2 linked regions of the Flocculibacter collagenilyticus genome follow. The protein of the gene in region 1 interacts with the protein of each later gene in a pairwise test. Links are inferred from orthologs where the notes say so. Each region holds a gene or a part of one and is shown in the gene's direction. Other genes may lie near its edges.

The links.
Region 2: the proteins of ptsN (region 1) and trkA interact in binary tests that used the Escherichia coli proteins (3 or more experiments, as listed by UniProt). The link is inferred for Flocculibacter collagenilyticus from one-to-one orthologs.

The regions. Positions count from the first base shown.
Region 1 is NZ_CP059888.1:3,425,180-3,428,318, reverse strand. Bases 264-3,064 are described here. They hold ptsN (PTS IIA-like nitrogen regulatory protein PtsN), read left to right. Parts: upstream 264-1,339; coding sequence 1,340-1,789; downstream 1,790-3,064. Other genes in these bases: HUU81_RS15185 (HPr family phosphocarrier protein), read left to right, coding at 2,782-3,063; rapZ (RNase adapter RapZ), read left to right, coding at 1,910-2,773; hpf (ribosome hibernation promoting factor), read left to right, coding at 1,032-1,319; HUU81_RS15205 (RNA polymerase factor sigma-54), read left to right, coding at 264-1,004. Also shown: more of HUU81_RS15205, read left to right, coding at 1-263. UniProt on the Escherichia coli protein: Seems to have a role in regulating nitrogen assimilation.
Region 2 is NZ_CP059888.1:28,541-31,877, reverse strand. Bases 98-3,096 are described here. They hold trkA (Trk system potassium transporter TrkA), read left to right. Parts: upstream 98-908; coding sequence 909-2,285; downstream 2,286-3,096. Other genes in these bases: HUU81_RS00100 (TrkH family potassium uptake protein), read right to left, coding at 3,083-3,096; HUU81_RS00105 (hypothetical protein), read left to right, coding at 2,321-3,061; rsmB (16S rRNA (cytosine(967)-C(5))-methyltransferase RsmB), read left to right, coding at 98-912. Also shown: more of rsmB, read left to right, coding at 1-97; more of HUU81_RS00100, read right to left, coding at 3,097-3,337. UniProt on the Escherichia coli protein: Part of the constitutive potassium transport systems TrkG and TrkH. May regulate the transport activity of TrkG and TrkH systems. Binds to NAD(+) and NADH.

The DNA.
Region 1 (3,139 bases):
TAATTGAAGCGATTGACGATTCAGGCTATTTATCAGTTACTACAGAAGATATTCTGAATAGCTTAGGCGATGACGATGTAGAGCTTGATGAGGTTGAAGTAGTACTAAAGCGTATTCAATTAATGGACCCATTAGGTGTGGGAGCCCGCAGTTTAAAAGAATGTATGCTGATTCAGTTAGGTCAATTTAGCAACGATACGCCTTATTTGTCTGACGCAAAAACCATTGTGAACGAATATATCGATTTATTAGGTAATCGTGACTATCGTACTTTACAAAGAAAGACTAAGCTTAAAGAGCATCAGCTAAAAGAGGTTATGCAACTTATCCATAGCCTTAATCCAAGGCCAGCCAGTGCGGTGATTACTGAACAACCGCAATATGTTATTCCAGACGTATCAGTCGTGAAGAAAAAAGGCCGTTGGATTGTAGAATTAAATCCAGACTCAATGCCGAAAGTTACTATTAACCAGCAATACGCGGCGTTGTCTAAAACCAGTAAGTCATCTACGGATACGCAATTTATTCGTTCTCATTTACAAGATGCAAAATGGTTTATCAAAAGTTTGGAAAGTAGAAACGATACCTTACTCAAAGTTGCGAATTGTATTGTGCAGCAGCAACAGGCATTTTTTGAGTATGGTGACGAGGCCATGAAGCCAATGGTATTGAACGATGTGGCAGAAATGGTAGATATGCATGAATCAACCATTTCACGTGTGACAACGCAGAAATATATGCATACACCACGCGGCATTTTTGAGCTTAAGTACTTTTTTTCAAGCCATGTAAGTACTGAAAACGGCGGCGAGTGTTCATCAACAGCGATCAGAGCGTTGATTAAAAAATTAGTCTCTGCAGAAAATGCGGCGAAGCCATTGAGTGATAGTAAGATTGCAGAAATTATGGCTGATCAAGGTATTAAGGTAGCAAGACGTACGATTGCGAAGTATCGTGAGTCTTTGTCTATCCCTCCATCTAACCAAAGAAAGAGCTTACTGTAAGCTCTTGATGAAAGAAGGAAAGTGCTTATGCAAATCAATTTAACTTGCCGTCACGTTAATGCCACTTCGTCGATAAAAGATTATGTAGATAATAAATTTTCCAAATTAGAGCGACATTTTGATCATATCAATAATGTTCACGTTATTTTGGATTCCGAAAAGTTAATGCAAAAAGCGGAAGCAAAACTCCATGTTAATGGCGGAGAGTTGTTTGCCACAGCCACTCACGACGATATGTATGCGGCGATAGATGGGTTGATTGACAAGCTAGACCGACAAGTCATTAAACATAAGGAAAAACTTTCAAGCCACTAAAAAAGAATAGTTATTGTAATATGTCTTTTAAAACTTTGATGTCTGAGGACTGCACAAAATGTGCAGTCCTTTTTAATAGCAAGAAACGTATTTTAGAGTACATTAGCCAATTGGCACACACTAAACTGCCTGATATTAGCCAACATGAAATTTTGGACAGTTTAATGGCAAGAGAAAAGCTAGGCAGTACCGGGATTGGTAAAGGAATTGCTATTCCCCATGGCCGCTTGAAGAATACGCAAAAAACGGTCGCAATTTTTTTAGTAAGTAAAAATCCGATCCAATACGACTCAATCGATCAAAAGCCAGTTGATGTATTTTTTGCACTGTTAGTACCCGAAGAGCAATGTAAAGAACATTTAAGTACGTTGTCAGCCGTTGCTAGCATGCTTGACGATAAAAGTATGGTGAAAAGATTGCGCAAAGCCGATACTGATCAAGAGTTATTTGAGATTATGACATCCAATTAGCCGTGCTGATACGTATTCAGTTATAGCTATTTTAGAGCGCTGTATTTAAATAGTCATAACCTTAGATTAAAGTAATTCAAAGAAAGAAGGTAAATTAACAATTAAGGTAGCTTAATTTTTATGAAAATTATCATTATTAGCGGTCGTTCTGGTTCAGGGAAAACTGTAGCACTTAGGGTGTTAGAGGACTTGGGCTATTATTGCGTTGATAATATTCCTGTTAATTTACTTCCAGCCTTAGCGCACTCTTTAAATGATCGATATGAAACAGTTGCTGTGAGTGTTGATGTACGTAATTTTCCTGAAGAAGCGGATGAATTAAGCGATATTCTAGATTACTTGCCTACTTCGGTAACCTTAAGTGTTTTATATTTAGATGCTGAAGAAGATATTCTAATTCAACGGTTTAGTGAAACGAGGCGATTACACCCGCTTTCTAAGCAGTCGATGAGTTTAGAAAAAGCCATCAAACAAGAAAAAGTACTGTTAGAGCCATTAGCAGGCAGGGCCGATTTATACATTGATACCACTCAGTTAACGGTTCATCAGTTAGCTGAAACGGTAAAAGAACGGATCCTAGGTAAAAAAAGTAATGACTTAGTTATCATTTTTCAGTCATTTGGCTTTAAATACGGTATTCCTAAAGATGCAGATTATGTGTTTGATGTACGCTTTTTACCTAACCCCCATTGGGAGCCAGATCTGAAACCGCTAACTGGATTAGATCAGCCCGTCATTGACTACTTATCCACGCAACCGCTAGTGACCAAGCTAGTTTGGCAAGTAAATAGCTTTTTGAGTACTTGGCTACCGCACTTAGAACGTAATAATCGTAGTTACCTTACCGTTGCCATTGGCTGTACTGGCGGACAACATCGCTCGGTATTTATTGCAGAAACATTGGCCAATATTTATCGTAAACTAAAATCTGACGTGCAAATTCAACATCGTGAATTAAGCCGTCATGAAACGCCTTCAGAGTAAAAAACATTATGCCTCAGCCTGAGTTATCTAAACGACTATTAATAAAAAACAAACTCGGCTTGCATGCACGGGCGGCTTCTAAAGTCGTTAAGTTGGCTCAGCAATATGACGCAACAATTCTTATCCAACAAGAAGATAAGTCAGCATCGGCCGATAGCATTATGGGCTTATTAATGCTAGAAAGCAGCCAAGGTAAAAACATCGAGGTGAAGTGCTCTGGTCCTGATGCTCGTGAAGCATTAGAAGCATTAGAAGCATTGGTTGACGATAACTTTGACGAATCTGAATAATTCTCTTTTCTTCCAAACAAAATTCACTTTTTTAAATACTGATAAACTATAATCAATACGTTATCATTGCTTATTA
Region 2 (3,337 bases), 3.4 Mb from region 1 along the record:
GCAGAACAAGCGAGCCCTGTGCTCCAATACGCACACCCAAACTGGTTTATTAAACGCGTTCAAGCCGCTTATCCTGAACAATGGCAACAAATCTTAAGCAATAATCAGCAACAAGCACCGTTGTGGCTAAGAGTAAACGAACAAGTACAACCGCGTAATAGTTATAGTGATCAGTTAAATGAGCTGAATATTAAACACACTGTATCTGAAACAGCATCACAAGCCATCTTACTAGATACCCCTATTGATGTGGCTAAACTGCCTGACTTTGAGCTAGGCAGTTGCTCGGTACAAGACGCAGCGGCACAACATGCGGCATTATTATTAGATGCTCAACCGCATCACAATGTACTTGATGCCTGTGCGGCCCCTGGTGGTAAAACCTGTCATATTTTAGAGCTCACCCATGATATAAAAATGACAGCAATTGATAGTGACGAATCACGCCTCAGTCGGGTGCTTGAAAATCTACAGCGATTAAAACTCACGGCAAACACCATCTGTGGTGACGCGAGCCAACCGCAACAATGGTTTAATGGTGAATTGTATGACCGCATTTTGTTAGATGCACCTTGCTCTGCAACGGGTGTGATTAGACGTCATCCAGATATCAAATGGCTTCGTAGAAACAATGACATTGCGGAATTAGCGGCACTACAACAAAAAATATTGCTCGCACTATGGCCAACATTAAAACCAGGAGGCATTTTACTGTATGCCACCTGTAGTGTATTACCAGAAGAAAACCAGCAACAAATCGAGCAATTTTTAGCAAGCCAAACCGATGCCGAGTTATTACCTATTGCTTATCAACACGATCAACGAATTGGCTGGCAAATTTTACCTGGCGACAATAATATGGATGGCTTTTATTACGCCAAACTACACAAAAAAATTAACGAAACTAAATGAAGATAATCATTCTCGGTGCTGGGCAAGTAGGTGGCACACTAGCGGAAAATTTGGTCGGTGAGCAAAACGATATCACGATTGTTGATATTAACGCTGCACGACTAAACGAACTGCAAGACAAACTCGACCTTAAAACCATTAACGGTCACAGCGCGCATCCCAATGTTTTGCGCCAAGCAGGTGCCGAAGATGCCGATATGATTATCGCCGTAACCAGCAGTGATGAAGTTAATATGGTAGCTTGCCAAGTGGCCTATAGCTTATTTAACACACCCTCGAAAATTGCACGTATTCGTTCAGAGGCATACCTAGAGTACCGTCATCAACTGTTTCATAATCACGAAATGCCGGTGGATCACTACATCGCGCCTGAGCAGCTAGTAACGCATTACATTAGACGCTTAATCGATTACCCCGGCGCATTGCAGGTACTCGAATTTGGTAACGGCAAGGTGTCATTAGTGGCTGTAAAAGCCTATTACGGTGGCTTATTAGTGGGCTATGCCTTATCAGCATTGAAAGATCATATCCCTAACGTTGATACGCGTGTTGCCGCAATTTATCGCCAAGGCCGCCCCATTAAGCCTCTTGGCACCACTGTAATAGAAGCGGACGATGAAGTGTTCTTCGTGGCTGCCACCAAGCACATTCGCGCGGTAATGAGCGAACTGCAAAAGTTAGAACAAAGCTACAAGAACATTATGATCGTCGGCGGCGGCAACATAGGCTGCGGATTAGCAAAGTCATTAGAGCAACAGCATAAAGTCAAATTAATAGAGCGCGACCAAAATCGAGCAGAATCACTCTCTGAAACGTTAAACAATACCTTAGTTTTTTGTGGAGATGCGTCGGATCAGGAACTATTATCAGAAGAGCATATTGAACACGTTGATGTTTTTATTGCAGTAACCAATGATGATGAGGCAAACATCATGTCTGCGATGTTAGCTAAACGCTTAGGCGCACAAAAAACGATGGTGCTGATTCAGCGCACTGCTTACGTTGACCTTATCCAAGGCGGCGAGATTGATATTGCTATTTCGCCGCAGCAAACCACTATTTCCGCACTGTTAACCCACATTCGACGCTCGGGCATTGTTAACGTGTATTCATTACGTAAAGGTGCTGCAGAAGCCGTAGAAGCAGTTGCACATGGTGATGAAAACACCTCAAAAGTCGTCGGGCGCACGATTGGAGAAATCAAATTACCTCCTGGTGCAACAATTGGCGCAATTGTACGTGACAATGAAGTGTTAATCGCGCACGATAAGACCGTCATTGAAGAAGATGATCACGTCATTTTATTTTTGATTGATAAAAAATACATTTACGAAATTGAAAAACTCTTTGCTGTTAGTGCAATATTTATCTAGTAGTCGACATTTAACGTATTATTTGCAACGGAATTATGAATAAACATAACAGTAATATTAAACAAGCCATACACACCTTACAGCAAAACACTGAACGATTTACTGACCGTTATGTTGTTACTTGGGTAGGCGTAATTTTACTGTTATTTATTATTGGTGCTGGCTTTGCCTATTTCAGCGGCAACCAACAACAACAAAATAAAGTGGCAACACTTGAACAAGCACTGAAACAAACTGAAGACTTAAAACAGCTTGCCACCTTACTTCCAGAACTAAATAAAACCCAACAACAAATCGCGCTTAGCAACGAACAACGCCAAGAATTGACCATGTTACGTGAACAAGTCTCTACCCTTCGTAACCGCGTAGCCGCCTTGACCACAGAGCGCCAACAAGAAGTGGCTAGTAAGAATAATGAAATAAATAATTATTTAGGTGAGGTTGAGGCGCTAAGAACTGAAAACGAAAAATTGCGTCGACAACTATCTGATTTAGAAACGCTTGCTGCCCATCAAGAAAACCATATTAACCAGTTTGAACTCGGCGAAAACGATTCCATTACCATGATAGAAGGCATTAATAGCCGTTTTGGGATCCGAGAAATCGGCACCAATTTAGTAAAAACATACAGCGGGAATGCGCTTTATTTTATGCGTACTGCACAAACCATCACGCTTACGGTTAAGCCGTATTATCGTTGCCAAGTAACACTAAATAAAATTGATGCCGTAAAAGGCACCGCACAATTTGACTATAGCTGCCGCATTAGCCGTTAGCACAGTCGTCCCATTTGCAGACTAAGAACGCCAAAATGCAGGTGTAAATAACACCAATAGGGTAAACACTTCCAGTCGGCCAAATACCATCGCCAGTACTAAAATCCATTTACTGGAATCTGCAATATCACCATAGTGTGCAGCCACTCCTGCCAAGCCCGGCCCCAAGTTATTTAAACACGCAGCCGTTGCAGAAAACGCCGTCATGTTATCCATGCCAGTGGCTAATAGAGCCAACATGATCAACACAAAGACCAGCGTATACGCAGAAAAGAA